DNA from 2 places in the Tomitella gaofuii genome. Region 1 is predicted to be linked to the other one. Evidence: predicted binding sites of a transcription regulator. Region 1 holds the regulator's gene; the other holds the start of a gene.
What was found. The regulator LexA, encoded in region 1, represses DNA repair genes until DNA is damaged. The targets are predictions, from matches to a motif close to CGAACANNTGTTCG.
Positions count from the first base shown of each region.

Region 1 (10,316 bases):
GCGGAGAACCAGGTGGTCATCGTCGCCGGCGAGACCGGCTCCGGCAAGACCACGCAGCTGCCGAAGATGTGCCTGGAGCTGGGCCTGGGTGTGCGGGGCCTGATCGGACACACCCAGCCGCGCCGCATCGCCGCGCGCACCGTCGCCGAACGCGTCGCCGAAGAACTCGACAGGCCCCTGGGCGACACCGTCGGTTACACAGTGCGCTTCACCGACCACGTCACCGACGACACGTTGATCAAGGTGATGACCGACGGCATCCTCCTCAACGAGATCCAGCGCGATCGGATGCTGCGGCGCTACGACGTCCTCATCATCGACGAGGCCCACGAGCGCAGCCTCAACATCGACTTCATCCTCGGATACCTCAAGCAGCTGCTGCCACGGCGCCCCGACCTCAAGGTCATCATCACCTCGGCCACCATCGACCCGGAACGCTTCGCCGAGCATTTCGCCGTCGACGGCGCTGCGGCGCCCATCATCGAGGTCTCCGGGCGCACCTTCCCCGTCGAGATGCGGTACCGCCCGCTCACCGTCGAGCGCGGCACCGCCGATGCGCCGATGCTCGTGGATCGGGATCCGCTCGAAGCGATCGGCGCGGCGGTGGACGAACTCGTCGCCGCCGGGCCGGGCGACATCCTGGTGTTCCTCGCCGGCGAACGCGAGATCCGCGACACCGCCGACGCCTTGCGCGAGCGCCGATACCGGAACACGGAGATCCTCCCGCTGTACTCGCGACTCTCGGCCGCCGAGCAGCACCGCGTGTTCACCGCCCACACCGGCCGGCGCATCGTGCTGTCCACCAACGTGGCCGAAACCTCCCTGACCGTCCCCGGGATCCGGTACGTCGTCGACCCCGGCACGGCCCGGATCTCCCGGTACTCGGTGCGCACCAAGGTGCAGCGGCTGCCGATCGAGCCGATCTCCCAAGCCTCCGCGCGCCAGCGCGCCGGTCGGTGCGGTCGCGTCGCGGACGGCATCTGCATCCGTCTGTATTCGGAAGACGACTTCGAAGCGCGTCCCGCCTTCACCGAGCCGGAGATCCTGCGCACCAACCTCGCCGCAGTCATCCTGCAGATGACCGCGCTGGGCCTCGGCGACCTCGCCGCGTTCCCCTTCGTCGAACCCCCCGACCCGCGGGCCGTGCGGGACGGCCTGACGCTGCTCGAAGAGCTCGGCGCCATCGTCCGAGGCGGGCAGACCGGGCGTGGCGCGCAGCACCGGCTCACCGACACCGGCCGGTCGCTCGCGCGGCTGCCGGTGGACCCGCGGATGGGCCGCATGCTGCTCGAGGCGCAGCGCACAGGGTGCCTGCGTGAACTGCTGATCATCGTCTCCGCCATCTCGATGCAGGACGTGCGTGAGCGGCCCGCCGACCACCAGCAGGACGCCGACGCCCGGCACGCCAGGTTCGCCGTGAAGGGGTCGGACTTCCTGGCCCGGCTGCGGCTCTGGGACTACCTGCGCGAGCAGCGCAATGCGCTGGGCTCGAGCGCGTACCGCAGGATGTGCAAGGCGGAGTACCTGCACTTCATGCGCATCCGGGAGTGGCAGGACCTGCACGGGCAGTTGCGGCAGATCGCGCGCGAGATGGGCTGGCAGGCCAACGATGCGCCGGCGTCCGAAGACACGATCCACCAGGCGCTGCTGTCCGGCCTGCTGTCGCACATCGGCGCCCGCGACGGCGACAAGCGCGACTACCTGGGGGCCCGCGGCGCCCGGTTCGCCATCTTCCCCGGGTCGAGCCTGTTCAAGGGCCAACCGCGGTGGGTGATGGCCGGAGAACTCGTCGAGACCTCCCGGCTGTGGGCGCGCGAGGTGGCCCGCATCGAGCCCGAATGGGTGGAGAAGCTCGCGCCGGACCTTGTCAAGCATTCCTACTCCGAGCCGCACTGGTCGATCAAGCATGCCGCGCCGATGGCCTACGAGAAGGTGACGCTCTACGGCGTCCCGCTCATCGCGCGGCGGCTCGCACCGTACGGCCGGGTGGACCGGGAGGCTTCGCGCGACCTGTTCATCCGCCACGCGCTGGTGCAGGGAGAGTGGCGGTCCGACCACGCCTTCCTCACGCACAACCGATCGCTGCTCGAGGACGCGCTCGACCTGGAGGACCGGGCCCGCCGGCGCGACATCGTCGTCCGCGACGACGACCTGTTCGACTTCTACGACCGACGCCTGCCCGCCGACATCGTCTCCGGCCGCCATTTCGACTCCTGGTGGAAGAAGGCGCGGCGCACCGACCCGGCGCTCCTCGACTTCACCGCGGACACCGTCACCAACGACGACGCCGATACCGTCGCAGGCGCCGACTATCCCGACGCCTGGCTGCAGGGCGGAGTGCGCCTCGAGTTGGACTACCGATTCGAACCCGGCCACCCGGAGGACGGCGTGACCGTGCGGGTTCCCGTGGAGCTTCTCCCGCAGGTGCGCACGGCCGGGTTCGACTGGCTCGTGCCCGGCATGCGCGAGGAACTCGCCACCACACTCATCCGCTCACTGCCCAAACAGCTGCGGCGCGCGGTGGTCCCCGCACCCGACTTCGCCGCGGCGGCGCTCGCGCGCGTGCAGCCCCGATCGGAGCCCCTGGTCAATGCGCTGGCACGGGAACTCTCTCGACTCGGTTCGTGCCGTATCGCGCCGGAGGACTTCCGCAGCGCCGCGTTGCCCGACCATCTGCGCGTCACATTCGCGGCGGTCGACCGGCGCGGCCGTGAGCTCGGCCGCTCCAAGGACCTCACCGAGCTGCGGACCCGGCTGGCGCGCCACATCAGCGACACCGCTGTGCGCGACGGCCAGGAACACGCGCGGCCGGCCGCGACGGTGTGGACGTCCGAAACGCTCGGCGACGTGCCCGAACAGGTGACAAGCGAGGTGGCGGGCCAGAAGGTGGTGGGGTTCCCGACGCTGAGTGTCCGGGAACCGGCGACTCCGGCAGGTCCGGCTGCAGTGGCGGTCACGGTGGTGTCGACGCGCGCGGAACAGTCCGCCGCGATGCGCACCGGTACGCGTCGACTGCTGCTCAATGCGGTTCCGGGAGTGGGCAAGCGCCTGCTCTCGATCTTGTCGACGGCGGACCGCCTCGTCGCCGGGCAGTACCCGTTCGGCGGGCTCGACGGGCTCGTCGCCGACGTGCACGAGTGCGCCGTCGACGAGGCGATGATGCGGGCGGGCGGGCCCGTGCGTGATCCGGATGCGTTCGAGCGCTTGAAGAGCGCGGTCGGCCCCGCTGCGCGTGCCGCAGAGCCGGCCATCGTCACTGCCGCCGTGGAGATCGTCCGTCGCCGGGACGAGCTGCAGGTGAGGCTCGGCGAGGCGGCCGCGTCGACGGCGGTGTCCGAATCGACGGTGGACGACGTCCGCCAGCAGCTCGCCGACCTGGTCCGGCCCGGCTTCCTGCTGGAGGCGGGCAGTGCTCGTGCCGCCCAGATCCCGCGGTACCTGCGCGCGGCGACCCTGCGTCTCGAATCCGCACCGACCTCCGGACCGCGCGAACACCAGGGCATGGATACGCTGGATCGCGTGTACGGGGCGCTGGAACGCTATCTTGCACACTGCCCGCCGGGCTCCGCCGAGTCGCCCGCCGTCCAGGAAGTGTTCTGGATGATCGAGGAACTGCGTGTGGGACTCTTCGCGCAGAAACTGGGGACCGCTCGGCAGGTCAGCGAGAAGCGCATCCTGCGCGCCATCGACACGCTCCCCCGCTGACGACGCGCTGATCGCGTCACCGTGCGGGCGCGGGTTCCTCCGATGCGGCCCCGTCGGCCCCTTCGCGGTGCAGCCGCAGCTCTTCTATCGCGGTTTCGAAGTCCTCGGCCGAGCTGAACGAGCGGTAGACCGAGGCGAACCTGAGGTATGCGACCTCGTCGAGGTCACGCAAAGGGCCCAGGATGGCCAAGCCGACCTCCTGGCTCGGGACCTCCGGGGAACCGGTGGCGCGGATGGTCTCTTCCACCGTCTGCGCAAGCAGGTGCAGAGCGTCATCGTCCACGTGCCTGCCGCGGCAAGCGCTGCGGACGCCCCGTACCACCTTGGCCCGGCTGAACGGCTCCTTGACCCCGCTGCGCTTGACCACGTAGAGAACGGCGGTCTCCACCGTGGTGAACCGACGCCCGCAATCCTGGCACTGCCGCCGACGTCGGATCGCCTGTCCCTCGTCGGCTTCGCGCGAATCGACCACGCGGGACTCGGGGTTCCGGCAGAACGGACAGTGCATGGGGGCTCCTTCATCGCTGCTGCCCATGCGCGGCGCGGTCACACCGTCCCGGGGCCGTCCATCCTGGTGCGCGCGCATATCAGCTAGCGGTCACTTTCTCCACGCCGATGATACGGGAAAGCACGAAGGGGACCGACGCCACCGATCGTCCGGCCGCCACGATGCCGCAGGCCTCGCCGCCGCGCGGAGCGTCATCGTCCGTACGCCCACGGCACCACCAGACTCTGGCCGGCGTGGACGGCCGCACTGTCGAGCCCGTTGAGCGCGATGATGCGATCCACCATCTGACCGACAGGGACGTCGGGGGCCGCCTGCCGCGCAATCGAACTCAGCGTGTCACCGGACGAGACCTCGACAGTGTTCACATCGCCGGGCATCGTCGTGGCGCCGATCGACCGCACCTGCGCGGCAGCGAGAATGACGAGGGCGAGCAACACGGCGACCGCGACCGCCGCGACCAGCCCGCGCCTGTCGGCCACCCCCACTGCGGGGGCGTGCCCCGCCGTGGACATCCGCACGGCGCGCCGGGGAAGTACCGCCGGAGTCCCGGCGGGACGCCGCCAGACCTCCGACCTGTCGATCCCCCGCCGGCGGAGAGGCCGGCGAAGTTCATACGGTGCGCCCGCCACCTGTGCACGGGCCCCGCCCATCGTGCGCCCCGAAGCGCTCTGCCGCTCCACCACAGCGTTCATGCCAGCCTCCCGGTTCCGCCGCCGATGCGTCCGCACCGGCTTCTCCATGCCGCCGTCCCGGTCGCTCGTCTCCGCGCCCCACCGAAGCACCTTCGCGCGCCGGCGACGGTCATTAGTACATGTGTTCGCTCGCCTGTGCATGCTATCGCCCACTCATTCGATAGATCAAGGGTTCGACAGAATCCCGCTCGCGCAGCGCACGCGGGCTCGCCACGGCGCCCCGCCGAAGCAGGGGAAGGACCGCGCCGCGACGCGCGAGTCGGCCGGTTCGCGATTCCGTTCGATGTACACACGTTCGGGTTGTATCAACCCGAACCGACAAAACCACCCGCCCGTGCCCGCCACCTGCGCCGACCGCACCCTCGACCACCGCCGACGGACGCGGTCGGCACTGCGCGCCGCGCGAGACACACGTCGAACAGATGTTTGTCGATTCCGCCGATCGGCGCTACATTCGAATCACGCCGCAACCCCTGCGGGGAAGGGCTTCGCAAGGCACGGACGCCGCTGCGGGGGACGGGCCGGATCCCGAGCGGGGGCGCACCGGCGGATTGTCGCGATACAGCAGGGAGGACCAGGGCCGATGGCGAAGAAGGACTTCAATGTGGCACTGGACGGCGGGAGGCCGTCCATCGAGTCGCTCACCGACCGCCAGCGCAAGGTGCTCGAGGTGATCCAGACCTCGGTCCGCGAGCGCGGCTACCCGCCGAGCATCCGCGAGATCGGCGATTCGGTGGGGCTGGCCTCGACGTCGTCGGTAGCGCACCAGCTGCAGTCCCTGGAAAAGAAGGGGTTCCTGCGCCGGGACCCCAATCGTCCGCGCGCCGTGGACGTCCGCGGGGTCACGCCGCTCCGGTCGGCGGAGGATGCGCCGGAATCCGGCCCGGCGGCCGACGGCGCGGACGCGCCGCCGCGGCCCGAGCCCACCTTCGTACCGCTCGTGGGGCGGATCGCCGCCGGCGGCCCGATCCTCGCCGAGCAGAATCAGGAGGACGTCTTCCCGCTGCCCAAGGAGCTGGTGGGCAACGGCACGTTGTTCATGCTCAAGGTCGTGGGCGAGTCTATGGTGGACGCGGCGATCTGCGACGGCGACTGGGTGGTGGTGCGCCAGCAGAGCGTCGCCGACAACGGCGACATCGTCGCGGCGATGCTCGACGGCGAGGCCACCGTCAAGACCTTCAAGCGCGACGGCAAGAACATCTGGCTGATGCCGCACAACCCGCACTTCACCCCCATCCACGGCAACGACGCGACCATCCTCGGCAAGGTGGTCACCGTCATGCGGAAGGTGTGACGCTGTGACGAATTCCAGTGCGGCATCGCACGCGCCCCGGCCCGGTGGGTCGGTGGGCGCCGGGACGCCCGGCGCGGTCGCAGACGGCACCGGTTCCGGCGACTCGGCGGTGGACGTGATCGCGCGGGCGGCACGCGAGGGCCTGCCCACGGTGACGATCCGCCGCCAACTTCAGTGGCCGGACACCGACGCATCCGGACACCAGCACTTCTCCGTGGTGCGCCAGTGGGCTGAGGAGGCCGAGGGCGAGTTCCTCGAGTCCATCGCCCGGCCGGAACTACTCAAACACCTGCCGCGGGTGCGCTACGAGGCCGATTTCCGGCAGCGGATGTGGCTGCGCGAGAACCTCGAGGTGCGCTTCGCCGTCGTCGCCGTGGGCGCCTCGTCGGTCACCTACCGGTTCGCCATCATCGGCGCACGCGGAACGGCGGCCGACGGGACCATGATCGCCGTGCACACCGATGGCAGCGAGGGCGGCCCCGTGCCCTGGCCCGACGACCTGCGCGCCGCGTTCACCGGTTCCCTCCCCCCTGCGATCTGACAGCGCTGCGATCTGAACGCCGGATAGTCCGTCCCCCTGTCCAAACCGAGTCCGGGCGCGCCCGGCCTTCCGGACAGTGCCGCGCGCCCGGCTATCCCGCCAGCGCCGCGCGTGCGGCCTCCCGCGCTGCGGGCGCGCTCGGCGCCCAGGACCTCGACGCGTGAGCCGGTCTGGCGCGCGCAAAGGCCCCGCGCGCTAACCGCCCTGGGCGCCGTCCACGGTGTACGGCGCGAGGGCGGCGGCCAGCGCGCGGGGCACCTCCGCTCCGATCTCCGTGCCCTCGGCGCCGTGCCGCTCGGAGTCCACGGTGCCCTCGGCGTGGATGCGCGCCACGAGGTCCCCGCGCGAGTACGGCACGAGGACGTCGACGCGCACCCCCGGCCCCGGGAGCCGCTCGGTGAGGTGCGCCCGCAGCTCTGCGATGCCCTCCCCGGTGTGTGCGGAGACGAAGTGTGCGCCGTCGAGCACGCCGCGCAACCGCGTGAGTTCCACCGTGTCGGCCGCGTCGATCTTGTTCACCACCAGCAGCTCCGGCGGCGCGTCCGCGCCGGCCTCCCGCAGCACGTCGGCGATGACCTCGTTGACAGCCCGGATCTGCTCGAGCGGGAACTCGTCGGAGCCGTCCACGACGTGCATGAGCAGGTCCGCCCCCGCGACCTCCTCGAGCGTGGAGCGGAAGGCCTCCACCAACTGGGTGGGCAGGTGGCGCACGAAACCGACGGTGTCGGTGAGCACGGCCTCGCGTCCGTCGTCGAGCACGGTGCGCCGCGTCGTCGGGTCGAGCGTCGCGAACAGCGCGTTCTGCACGAGCACCCCGGCGCCGGTCAGCGCGTTGAGGATGCTCGACTTGCCCGCGTTGGTGTAGCCGACGATCGCCACCGACGGCACGCCGGTGGTGTGGCGGCGGTGGCGTTTGACGTCGCGGGCGTTCTTCATGTGGGCGATCTCGCGGCGCAGCTTCGCCATCCGCGAACGGATGCGCCGCCGGTCGGTCTCGATCTTCGTCTCGCCCGGGCCGCGCAGGCCCACGCCGCCGTTACTGCCCGCACGGCCGCCCGCCTGGCGCGACATCGACTCGCCCCAGCCGCGCAGCCGCGGCAGCATGTACTCCATCTGCGCGAGCGACACCTGCGCCTTGCCCTCGCGGGAGGTGGCGTGCTGGGCGAAGATGTCGAGGATCAGCGCGGTGCGGTCCACCACCTTCACTTGAACGACCTTCTCCAAGCTGGTCAGTTGCGCGGGGCTGAGCTCGCCGTCGCAGATCACCGTGTCCGCCCCCGTGGCCATGACCACCTCACGCAGCTCCGCCGCCTTGCCGGAGCCGATGTAGGTGGACGCGTCGGGACGGTCGCGCCGCTGGATCAGCGCTTCGAGCACCGTCGACCCCGCCGTCTCCGCCAGGGCGGCGAGCTCGGCCATGCTCGTCTCCGCCTGCGCCGCGGTGCCCTCGGTCCACACCCCCACCAGCACCACGCGCTCCAGGCGCAGCTGGCGCTGCTCCACTTCGGTGATGTCGGCGAGCTCTGTCGACAGCCCCTCCACGCGGCGCAGCGAGCTGCGTTCGGCCAGCTGCATCTCACCGAGCGAGGGCTCCTGCGCTCCGCCGCTGCTCGCGTGCACCTCGTCTGACACCGTCCGGTCCGGCTCGTCCGATCCCGTCATCACGCGGCCCCGGCGTCGACTGGCCGCGCGGCGTTCTGCGCATGTCGCCACCAGCGATCGTCGACGACCCCCGACGCCACGAGTACCGACGGCCCCTCGAGAACGGCGCGGCCGTCCACTCCGATCGTCACCGTCACGGCGCCGCCCGGCACGCCGACCTCGACGGTTCCGGCGGACACGTTCTCCGCGCGCAGCGCCGCGAAGGCCGCCGCGACGGTGCCGGTGCCGCACGAGCGTGTCTCCCCCACGCCCCGCTCGTGCACGCGCATGGCGACGGCGCCGGCGCGCAGCGGCGTCACCACCTCCACGTTGACGCCGTCCGGGAACAGTACCGCGTCGAAAGCGGGCGCGGACGCGATGTCGAGTTCCGCGAGCCCCGCCTCATCGAGCCCGGCCACCACGCTGACCAGGTGCGGGTTGCCCACATCCACCGCCACACCCGGCAGTGTCGTGCCGCCCGCACCGCCCAGGACCACCGAGGAATCCCCGAATCCCCTCACCGGGCCCATCTCCACGGACACCCGCGCCTGCGCTGCGAAGTCCCGCGGGCCGGCCATCGTCACCGCCCGAGCGCCGGCGCGGGTTCCGACAACGAAGGCGTCACGCTCCTCACGGCCCGAGGCGCACAGGTAGTGCGCGAACACGCGCACGCCGTTGCCGCACATCTCCGCCGCCGACCCGTCCGCATTGCGGTAGTCCATGAACCAGTCGTCCTCGCCGACCCCCTCGGGGAGACCGGGCGCGAGGACGCCCGCCGCCCGCAGCGCACCGGCACGTGCGACCCGCAGGACCCCGTCCGCCCCCAGCCCGCGGCGCCGGTCGCACAGCGCCGCCACCGCCGCGGGCGCGAGGTCGATCCGCGCGTCGTCGTCCGGCAGCACCAGAAAGTCGTTCTCCGTGCCGTGCCCCTTGACGAAGTCCATGGTTCACAGCGTAGTTCGCGTCGACGGAGGTCATGCGGCGCGGGATCGCCCGGGGATGGGAATCGCGCACGATCCGCGCTACGATTTCACTAGGCAATCGATAATTTTCACATTGTGGAAACTTAGGCGACATTCGCACCGTGCCGGAGCCCTCCGGACCGGACGCATCGACTGCCCCCGTCACCCCGAAAGCGAGGAAGCACCGTGACCGATCGCGAAACCATCGGCGGCATCCAGGTCGACCGAGTCCTCTACGACTTCATCAACGACGAGGCGCTGCCCGCCGCCGGCGTCGACAAGGACGCGTTCTGGCAGGGCACGGCGCAGATCTTCGCGGACCTCGCCCCGAAGAACCGCGCACTTCTGGACACCCGCGCGCAGCTGCAGAAGAAGATCGACGAATACCACGACGCGGCCCCGGGCCCGGTGGACCCGGCCGCGTACAAGAAGTTCCTCACCGACATCGGCTACCTCGTCGACGAGCCGGCGCAGTTCTCCATCACCACCGCCGACGTGGACACCGAGGTCACCGAGACGCCCGGCCCGCAGCTGGTGGTCCCGGTGCTCAACGCCCGCTTCGCGCTCAACGCCGCGAACGCGCGCTGGGGATCGCTGTACGACGCGCTGTACGGCACCAACGCCATCCCCGAGGACGGCGGGGCCGAAAAGGGCTCCGGCTACAACAAGGTGCGCGGCGACAAGGTGATCGCCTGGGCGCGCGGGTTCCTCGACGACGTGCTTCCGCTGGCCGAGGGCAGCCACGCCGACGCCGTCACGTACGCCGTGGACGGAGAGTCGGTGCAGGTGACGCTGGCCGGCGGGGCCACGACGGGCCTGCAGGACCCCGGCGCGTTCGTCGGCTACAGCGGCGACGCGTCCGCGCCGACGGGCATCCTGCTGCGCAACAACGGCCTGCATCTGGAGATCCAGATCGACCCCGCCGACCCGATCGGCAGCACCGACGCCGCGGGCGTCAAGGACATCTGCATGG
Region 1 covers NZ_CP059900.1:2,576,793-2,587,108, forward strand. Annotated here, with positions in the region: gene hrpA (ATP-dependent RNA helicase HrpA) at 1-3,705, shown strand, start outside; gene nrdR (transcriptional regulator NrdR) at 3,722-4,213, opposite strand; gene H4F70_RS11995 (LysM peptidoglycan-binding domain-containing protein) at 4,405-4,905, opposite strand; gene lexA (transcriptional repressor LexA) at 5,489-6,199, shown strand; gene H4F70_RS12005 (acyl-CoA thioesterase) at 6,204-6,740, shown strand; gene hflX (GTPase HflX) at 6,936-8,402, opposite strand; gene dapF (diaminopimelate epimerase) at 8,402-9,325, opposite strand; gene H4F70_RS12020 (malate synthase G) at 9,530-10,316, shown strand, end outside.

Region 2 (10,316 bases), 1.1 Mb from region 1:
GCTTCCTGGGGGTCGGCGGGCATCTCGTTCTCCTTCTGGGTCCGGACTGCCGGATGTGATCCACGTGGCACGGTGCCGACAGTGTGCCGTGCCGTGCCGGTGACGCGGCGCGGATTCTTCCGATCATCGGGACACTTCTTCCGATCATCGGGACATCGCGCCCCCGGCCCGGTAGGACGGTTAGCTTCAGGGTAGGAGTGCCCATGGTGCGGCCGCCGGGCGCCCATCCGAAAGGTGTCATCGGGAAGGGGAATGCGAGTGGCGGAATCCGGACGGGAGGGCGGCGCGCATGCGGCCGCCGACCGCACGACCATTGCACGACTACTCCTGGACCGTGCGGACGACCCGCATCCCGGGGTCCGCACCCGCGACAGGACCTGGTCGTGGGCGGAGACCGTCCGTGAGAGCGCGGCCCGGGGCGCGTTGGCGGACGCCGTCTTCGTCGACGGCCCGCGGCACATCGGCGTCCTGCTGGACAACGATCCGGAGTACCTGTTCTGGCTGGGCGGAGCGGCGCTGACCGGCGCCACCATCGTCGGCATCAACTCCACGCGCAGGGGTGCGATGCTCGAGGCGGAGATCCGCTTCGCCGACTGCCGGATCATCGTCACCGACTCCGCCGGGCTCGAGCTGCTGGCGGGTCTGGACGTGGGGGTGCCGCCCGAGCGGATCCTCGTCACCGACGGCCCCGGCTACGCGGAGGCGGTCGACGCGCATCGGCTCCCGGCAGGCAGCGCCGTGCAGGCCGACGCATCGGCGGGCGAGGACGCGCTCATGCTGCTGCTGTTCACCTCCGGCACCACCGGCATGTCGAAGGCGGTCAAGTGCAGCCAGGGCAGGCTGGCGCGCCTCGGCTACCGGTTGGGCCGCAAGTACGCGGTGACGCGCGACGACGTCTGCTACTGCTGCATGCCGCTGTTCCACGGCAACGCGCTGATGTCGCTGTGGGCGCCGGCGCTCGCGGCCGGCGCGACGGTGTGCCTCACGCCCAAGTTCACCGCGTCGGGCTTCCTCGACGACGTCCGGCACTTCGGGGCGACGTTCTTCACCTACGTGGGCAAGGCGCTCGGCTATCTGATGCTCACGCCTGAACGTCCCGACGATGCGGACAACACCCTGACCCACGGTTTCGGCACCGAGGCCTCGCCCGACGACCAGGCCGAGTTCCGCCGCCGGTTCGGCGCTGTGCTCTACGAGGGCTACGGCTCGTCGGAGGGCTCCGGCAGCGTGCGCCGGGCGCCCGACGCGCCGGAGGGGGCACTCGGCCGCCCGGCGCACGAGGACATCGTCATCGTCGACCCGGACACCCTCGCCGCGAAGAAGCCCGCCCTCCTGGACCGGTACGGGCGCGTGCAGAACCCGGATGAGGCGATCGGCGAGATCGTCGACAAGCGGGGTGCCCGGGCGTTCGAGGGGTACTACAAGAACGACGCCGCCGACGCGGAGCGGCTGCGGCACGGCTGGTATTGGACCGGGGACCTCGGATATGTCGACGTAGACGGGTTCATCTACTTCGCCGGACGCAAGGGGGACTGGATCCGGGTCGACGGCGAGAACACCTCGGCGCTGTTGATCGAACGGATCCTGCGCCGGCATCCGCAGGTCGCCACCGCCGTCGCCTTCGCCGTGCCCGATCCACGGTCCGGCGACCAGGTGATGGCCGCCGTCGAGGTCCAGCCCGGCGCGGAGTTCGACACCGACGAGTTCGTGGGCTTCCTCGCCGCCCAGAACGACCTGGGGACCAAAGCGACGCCCCGGCTGCTGCGCGTGTCGCGGGGCCTGCCGACCACCGGGTCCAACAAGGTCCAGAAAAAGGTTGTCGCCCGGCAGGCGTGGCGGTGCGACGAACCCGTCTACCGGTGGGCCGGACGCGGGGGCGTGCACTACGAGCCGATGTCGGCCGAGCAGATGGACGCTCTCGAGGCCGAGTTCGCCACGTACGGCCGGACGCGGTTGCTGCCGCCCGGCGCGGCGGCGGTGGGGGCGTGAACCTGGCCCGGCTGCTGGAGGAATCCGCAGGTCGCGGCGATGCCGAGTACCTCGTCGCGGGCGGACGGCGGGTGGCATTCCGGGAGAATCATGCACGCGCCCACGCGCTGGCGACCGTGCTGCGGCGCGAGTACGGGATCGGCCGCGGAGACCGGGTGGCGATCCTCGCCGCGAACGGGATCCCCTGGATCACCGCATTCTGGGCGGTGGCGGCGCTCGGCGGGGTCGTGGTGGCCATGAACTCGCGGTGGGCGGCGCCCGAGGTCGAGCATGCGCTGGACCTCACCGAGCCCGCGCTGGTGCTGGCGGACGAGCGCCGGCGCGGCCTCGTGCCGCGCACGGGCGACGGGGCGGTGCCCGTGTGCGCGATCGAATCGGTCGACGCGATGGTGGCGGACGGTGCGGGCGAAGCGGCTTCCGGCGGCATGCGCGCGCACTCGGACGATCCGGCGACGATCCTGTTCACCTCCGGAACCACCGGCCGGGCCAAGGGCGTCGTGCACCCGCACCGCAGCCTGATCGCCACTGTCGACCATCAGCGAGGTCCGCGCGTCGACGACCCTGCCCCGCGGCGCTACCTGCTGGCGACGCCGCTTTTCCACGTGGCTGCTCTGCACAACCTGACCGTGCCGCGGTTGGCGCTGGGGGACGCGGCCGTGATGTGGGAGGGCCGCTTCGACGTCGACGGCGTGACTCGGCTGATCGAGGGGGAGTCGGTGACGCACTGGAGCGCGGTGCCGACGATGGCGTCCCGGCTGCTCGACCTGCTCGAATCCCGCCCGGTGACGGCGCGGCGGCTGCAGTCGCTGCGCGGCCTGTCGCTGATCACCGCGCCCGCCTCGACCGCGATGCAGGATCGGCTGCGGGCGCTGGTGCCGGCCGCGCGGACCGGGCTCGCCGCCACCTACGGGCTCACGGAGACCGCATGCCCCGTCACTGCGGCCACTGAAGCGGACCTGGCGGCGGACCCGCTGTGCGTCGGTAGCCCGGTGCCGCAGATGGAGGTGCAGATCCGGGACGGCGCGGGAGTGGTTCTGGTCGCGGAGCCGAGGGCAGCCGACACCGTCGACGAGGAGAGGCACGCCGGAGTGGGCGAGATCTGGGCCCGCGGGCCGCACCTGATGAGCGGGTACTGGCGCGACGACGAGGCGACGGGCGCGGCATTCGATGCGGACGGCTGGCTGCGGACCGGCGACGTGGGGGAGTTCGTCGACGGCCGGCTCCGGGTGCACAGCCGCCGCACGGATCTGATCATCCGTGGCGGCGAGAATGTTTATCCGGCCGAGGTGGCGGCCGTCGTCGAGTCGCATCCGGCGGTGGACGAGTGCATGGTGCACGGTGCCGCGCACCCGGATTGGGGCCAGGAGGTGTGCGCGGTCGTCGTGCCTGCGGGCGACGACTCCGGCGCGGACGGTGCGGGCCCGGCGCTGACCGCTGACCTCGCCCGGTATGTCTCCGACAGGCTCGCCGCGTACAAGGTCCCCGTCCGATGGCTGGTGCGGGACGCGCCGCTGCCACGCAACGCCTCCGGCAAGGTGGTGCGCGCCGCGGCGCTGCAGCGCGGCGGTGATCCGGCAGCGGATGCGCCGCATCACCTGGAGTGATCCTCCGTACGGCATGCGTGGACTGCGGCCGTGGACCGGGCGGCAGGTGCGCGCGGGTAATGCGCATGATCTCGTGTGCGTCGTGCACCCCGGGGAGGCCGTCCGTCGGCGCTACTCCGGGGGAGGCTGAGCGCCACCGTCGGAGTCGAGCCACTGCAGTGCGAGCGTGTGTCCGGCCGGAGCCCGGAACCGCGGCCGTCTCGCGGCGGCGTCGACCGTCACTTTCCATCCGTGGTGGTGTACCGACCGGTGATGTTCCGTGCACAAGCTGACGAGGTTGTCCAGGTCGGTGGGGCCGCCGTCCACCCAGTGGTGCACGTGGTGCGCGATGCACCACGCGGGCGGGCGATCGCACCGGGGGAAGGCGCAGCCATGGTCGCGTGCGGCGAGTGCACGGCGCTGCGCCGCCGTCGCCAGCCTGCGCGTGCGGCCGACGTTCAACGGCGCGCCGTGGCCGTCGACACCGACCGGCGTGACCGCGGCATCGCATGCGAGGCGGCGCGCGGCGGAGACCGGCATGGCGGCGAACCAGTCGGTCAGGCCGTGCGGCAGGTTGTCGAAAACTTCCGCGTACCGGCCGGCGGCGATCAGTCCCGCGCGCACGGCATGGTCGGCGTCGGTGTCCGCGAGGTCGCGCAGTCCGATGTGCACCGACAGCGTCGCGCCGGTGCCGGCTCCGCCGCCGAGGTCGTGGGTGCCGCCCGCGTGATCCGCACCGCCTGCCGCTGTTCCGGCGCTGCCGCGCGCGGATTCCCCGCCGGGTGATCCCTGCCCGTCGGCGGCGGAGCACGTGGTGTGCCGGCGCAGGAACTCGGCGAGCCCGTCGGCCCGGCGCTTGGGGGCGCTGCGGCGATCGCGCGTGCCGTCCGCCTCGGGGCGCGGTGCGGAGTACGGCGACAGGACCGCACTCAGCCGCTCGCCGGTCTCCGCGTCGAGGTCGCCGCGCACGACGTAGCGCCCGCCGAGCGTGCGGGAGAGGAAGAGCGTGTTGCGGGTGGTGTCGTCGCCGCCGAAGGTGTCGCTGCGGCGGCGCAGCGGCCAAGGGGTATCCTGCCCGCCCGCAGCTCGGCCTTCGCCCTCGGCACCGCTATCGCCCTCGGTACCGTCCTTGCCGGAGGAGCCCGCCCCGTGGTCGTCTCCCTCCGATGCGCCGTCGCCTGCGGATCCCGGCTCGGAGTCGCAGGGCAGTTCGGTGTAGTGCTCGCGGATGCCGTCGATCGTGGCGGACAGCTCGGCCTGCTTGTGGCTGGACGCGAACTCGATGAGCACCGACTCTGCGGTGGCGACCTCATCGGCGGGCATGTTCGGGGGTGGGTCGTCGAGGAAATCCATGATCAGCGTTGCGGACGGCTTGGAGATCCGCTCGCCCGCATAGGACTCGAACACGCGTGGCCTGTCACGCAGCCGCTGGGCGAAGGTGACGAGATTGCGCGCCAGGTACAGGGACATCGTGGTGCGATCAGCGACCATGCTCGCCACCTGGGCCGGATTGCCGACGTCGCTGCCGCGCCCCGAGAGCTCTGCGATCAGGCGCAGCAAGTCCACTTCCCGGGCGAACAGGGAGTGGACGGCGTCGTCGAGCCCCTCGACCAGCTCCGGGTCGGTGCGGCACCACAGGCTCGCGGTCATCGGTGACGCCGCAGCCCTGCCCGCGCCGGTATTGCGACCCCGCCTGCGCCCCATCGTTCCGCCCCCCGATCGCATCCCACAGCCCCCCGCTGCAGCATCCACCATACGGGAACGATTGTTCGATGTCACGTGACCAAGCGAAAGTTCTCCGAATCCACGTTCGAAGAAGGCCGAGTGTGCCGAGTCGGACTACATCTCGCGGAAGACGAGCTCCTTGCCGTCGCGGACGAACACCCTGTCCGGCACGTCATACCCCTCCGCCTGCAGCTGCCGCTTGATCACCTTGCTGGTCGAGGTGCGGGGGAGGGCCGCGGAGAGGCGCACGTACTTGGGCGCCCACTTGGTGCCGAGGTCCGGCTGTTCGGCCAGGAACCCGCCGAACGCCTTCGGATCGAACTCGGTGCCCGGGTAGAGCTCCACGGCGATCATCACCTGATCGCCCACCACCTCGTCGGGCACGGCGTAGACGGCGACGTGATTGAAGGCGGGGAAACGGGCCACGATGCGTTCGACCGGGGCCGCCGCGAAGTTCTCGCCGTCCACGCGCAGGCGGTCGGAGGTGCGGCCGGCGAAGTACCAGAAGCCGTCGGCGTCACGGTAGGCCATGTCGCCGGACCACAGGATGCCGTGCCGGACGCGCTCATCGTCGGCTTCAGCGTTGCCGTAGTAGCCCTCGAACTGGTTCACGTTGCGCGTGTTGGCGATCTCCCCGATGGCCTTCTCCGCGTTGAGCAGCCTTCCCTGCTCGTCGAACTCGGCCCGCGGGCATTCCTCGAGCGTGTCGGGGTCGATGACGGCGGTGCCCTCGTCGGCCAGGCCCAGCGACCCCGCGGGCATACCGGCGGTCCGGTTGATCCGCATGCCGCCCTCGGACGTGCCGTACGAGTCGATCACCTGGCACCCGAACCGTCGCGAGAAGGTGTCGATGTCCTTCTCGTTGGCTTCGTTGCCGAAGGCGATCCGCAGCGGATTGTCGGCGTCGTCGGGCCGTTCAGGGGTGGCCAGGATGTAGTTGAGCGGCTTGCCGACGTAGTTGAAGAACGTGGCCTTGTAGCGGCGGACGTCCTCCAACCATGCGGATGCGGAGAACTTCCTGCGCAGTGCGATGCAGCCGCCGGCGCTGACGGCGGGGGCGATGCCGGCCATGATGGCGTTCGAGTGGAACATCGGCATGGCCACATAGAAGACGTCGTCGGGGCCGAGGTTCCGGCGCTCCTGCTGCTGTCGGGCGATGGTGCCCAGCCGCCCCTGGGAGCAGATGACCGCCTTGGGGGCCGAGGTGGTGCCGGAGGTGAACACGAGCGAGAAGATCGTCGCCGGATCGGGCAGGGCGAACCCGCCGCCGGTTCCGTCGCCCTCCGCCTCGAGCAGTGCGGCGAAGTCGGGTGCGTCGCTGGTGAGGATGCGCTCGGGCGGGCACCCCAGCGTCAGTCCGTCGAGAAGCGGCCGGTGCGCTTGGTCGGTGACGATGAGCTGGATGTCGGTGAAATCGATATCGCGTTCCAGCTCGGCGCCGCGGCGCGTGGGGTTGATCCCCACGATGGTGGCCCCGGACAGGCCCGCGGCGAGCACCCAGAACAGGTTCTCCGGCGAGTTCTCCATGAGCAGGCCGATGTGCCAGGGGCCGTCCACCTGCATGCTGCGGGCCAGCTCGGCCCGCGCCGTCGCCTCCGCGACGACCTGTCGCCAGGACCATTCGCGGTCCTCGAACCGCAGGCCGGGGTTCGTCGTCCGCTCGTGCGGCCACGAGCGAGGCGAACGGGTCGGCCTTCGTCCAGATGGTGTCGGTGCGCATCAGCGCTTCTCGCCGCCGCGGGTGACCAGGTAACGGCCGGGGAACTCGCCGCCGCCGTGCACGGCCAGGTCGGTCCCGGTGAGGTACGTGGCGAGGTCGCTGCTGAAGAACAGGCACGCTTTGGCGACGTCCTCCGGGGACTGCCATGCGCTGCATGGGGATGATCGAGGCGACCGCCGCGCCGCCGTCGTCGCCGTAGACCTCGGCGGCCGCGTCGGTACGGATGAGGCCGGTGGTGATGTGGTTGACGCGCACCTTCGGCGCCCACTCGAGAGCCAGTGCCTGGCTGAACATGAGCAGCCCTGCCTTTGCGGCCGAGTACGCGGCCGTGCCGGGCTGCGGATCGTGGGCGGAGACGCTGCCGATGTTGACGATCGACCCGCCGGAGTCCTGCTGCTGCATGACGGCGTTGGCCGCCTGCGCCAGGTAGAACGGCGCAAGCATGTTCAGTGCCACGATCTTGTCGACGAACCGCGTGGAGACGGTGGCGGAATCGGCATCGGGGGAGCCGCCGGCGTTGTTGACGAGGATGTCGAGGCGGCCGTGCCGTCCCGCGACGTCTTGCACCAGCGCCTTCGCCGCCTCCGCGTCGCGTACGTCGAGCGCACGGAACTGCGCGGTGCGGCCGCCCGCGGCAGGCAGCGATTCCGGCTCGGTCCTGCCGCACACCGTCACCTCCGCGCCCGCGGCGAGCAGCGTCGTCGCGATGACGAATCCGATGCCCTTGGTGCCGCCGGTGACGATGGCCACCCGGCCGCTCAGGTCGATCGTGCTGGTGGGATCGGGGGAACTCATGCGGTCCTCGCTTCCGGGGCGTCGGCGTGCTCCGTGTGTCGGCGTGCTCCGTATACCGGGACGAGGCTACCAAGCACTTGCTCGGTTGATTACCCTGGTGGTCACTGAACGGGTAGGTCATACCCACCGACACTTGGGAGCGCATCGATGGGCACATTGGACGGCAAGGTCGCGCTGATCACCGGCGCCGGTCAGGGCGTGGGCGAGGGGATCGCCTTCGCCCTCGCCAAGGAGGGCGCGAGCATCGCTGCGTTGGGGCGCACCAAGGCCAAGGTGGACGAGACGGCGGAGGCCGTCCGCGCACTGGGTGGCACCGCGATCGCGGTGGAGTGCGACGTGGCGAAGGAGGAGCAGCTGGCGCCGGCGGTCGACGAAGTAGTGACCGCGCTCGGCGGGATCGACATCCTCGTCAACAACGCCAACTACAGCGTCCTGGGCCCGATCGCGCAGGTCAAGCGGCACCACATCGAGAAGGCCCTGGCCGTCGGGCCGCTGGCGGCGCTTTCGCTCATGCAGCTGTGCTATCCGGTCATGAAGGAGCGTGGCGGCGGGTCCGTGATCAACATGGTCACGTCTGCGGCCGTCCGATGGGACACGTCGAACTACGGCGGGTATGCGGCCGCCAAGGAGGCCCTCCGCTCACTCACCCGCGCGGCCGCCTCGGAGTGGGGGCGCGACAACATCCGGGTCAACGCCGTCGCGCCGCATGCGCTGTCGCCCGGGCTCAAGGCGTGGACCGAGCACAATCCCGAAGAGGCCGAGGCGTTCGTCGCCACCATTCCGATGGGCCGGATCGGCGAGTGCGAGGAGGACATCGGCCGCGCCGTCGCGTTCCTCGTCGGCCCCGACGCGCGCTACCTCACCGGAGCGACGATCCCGCTGGACGGCGGGCAGGCGCGCTGGGCGTAGACCGGCTCGCAATTCTGCACGCGGCACCGGCCGTCTCCGTCAGGAGGCGGCCGGTGCCGTTGTCATCGCAAGGACAGCGCGTCGTCCAGCGGCGTGCCATCGATGTAAACCTCCACCGAGTCGACGTTGCCGAACTGCAGGGCGGGCTCGGTCAGCTGCGCGCGCACTCGCGGGATGTCGCACTCGCCGCCCATCGTCAGATCACCGGCCAGGCGAACCGTCGCATGGCCGTCGGCGATCGTCGCACCCTGGTACGACAGGTCGGACATCGCCAGCGCGTTGTACAGGCCGGATGCGCCGTAGTGCTGCTCGTCCACCGCGAGCAGTGCGCGGTAGAGCTCGCCGAGCGGGGCGATCGTCTCCGTCGTGACGGTGACGGGCACGGCGCTGTCGCCGCAGCCCACCGGGTGTCCGGTCGCACCTCCGTCGCCTATCGCGATGAAGGTGAGCGAGTGCCGTGCGGTGTGTTCGGGGTGCGAGGCGCCGGGTTCGCCGGACGCCGCCGGGCCGGGGGCGACGGTGCCGGAAGAATCCTGCCCGGGCGGGAGCGCGCTTGATGCCGTGGGACCCGGTTCGTTCTGACTCGTGTCCGAGGGGTCCGGCACGGCAGGAGCCGACGTCGTCGGACCGTCCTGTGTGGCGGCGACGGACGGCGGATCGGCGCTTTGTCCGCAGGCCGCGGGGAGTACCAGCAGCACCGGTGCGGCAGCCAGGACGATCCGTGCAACGCGATGCATGGCGCGCCTCCTCGTATGTACCCACGTTATCGGCGCGCAAGCGTGGCGCGTTGCACGTGATCGCCGTACTGCTCATGCGCGCCGGCATTCGTCGTCCATGGATCGCGACTTCGTGTGCACGAGGTACGGAAACTAGGTCTAGACATAGTTGGTAGTCCAAGTATATTCTCGTGTCATCACGATCACACGAGAGGCGGGAGCGTCATGGTGCAGGAACTTGCGCACTTCATCGGCGGCCGACGGGTGCCCGGCACCAGCGGGCATTTTGCGGACGTCTACAACCCCAGCGATGGTGCCGTGCAGTCGCGGGTTCCGCTGGCGGGCGTCGACGAGGTGTCCGCCGCCGTTGCGGATGCCGCTACGGCGCAGAAGGAATGGGCGACGTGGAACCCGCAGCGGCGTGCGCGGGTGATGATGAAGTTCGCGCAGCTGGTACGTGAGAACGCCGACGAGCTCGCGCGGCTGCTGGCCTCGGAGCACGGCAAGACCATCGCCGACGCGCATGGGGACGTCGCCCGCGGGCTGGACGTCGTCGAGTTCGCGATGGGTATCCCGCACCTGCTCAAGGGCGAGTACACCGAGGGCGCGGGCACCGGCATCGACGTCTACTCGGTGCGTCAGCCACTCGGCGTGGTCGCGGGGATCACGCCGTTCAACTTTCCGGCGATGATCCCGCTGTGGAAGGCGGCGCCCGCGATCGCGTGCGGCAACGCGTTCATCCTCAAGCCGTCGGAACGCGACCCATCGGTGCCGCTGCGCCTGGCCGAACTGTTCATCGAGGCCGGACTGCCCGCAGGGATCTTCAACGTGGTCAACGGTGACAAGGTGGCGGTGGACGCGCTCCTGGAGCACCCGGAC
Region 2 covers NZ_CP059900.1:1,462,732-1,473,047, forward strand. Annotated here, with positions in the region: gene casG (steroid-24-oyl-CoA synthetase) at 1-23, opposite strand, end outside; gene casI (steroid-22-oyl-CoA synthetase) at 259-1,989, shown strand; gene H4F70_RS06875 (class I adenylate-forming enzyme family protein) at 1,986-3,593, shown strand; gene H4F70_RS06880 (HNH endonuclease signature motif containing protein) at 3,705-5,222, opposite strand; gene H4F70_RS06885 (AMP-binding protein) at 5,412-6,938, opposite strand; partial or broken gene H4F70_RS06890 (SDR family oxidoreductase) at 7,017-7,812, opposite strand; gene H4F70_RS06895 (SDR family NAD(P)-dependent oxidoreductase) at 7,960-8,721, shown strand; gene H4F70_RS06900 (GerMN domain-containing protein) at 8,784-9,458, opposite strand; gene H4F70_RS06905 (CoA-acylating methylmalonate-semialdehyde dehydrogenase) at 9,663-10,316, shown strand, end outside.
Region 2: a site for LexA is predicted at 5,372-5,385, ahead of H4F70_RS06880 (HNH endonuclease signature motif containing protein). Genes of this name have one in related genera too.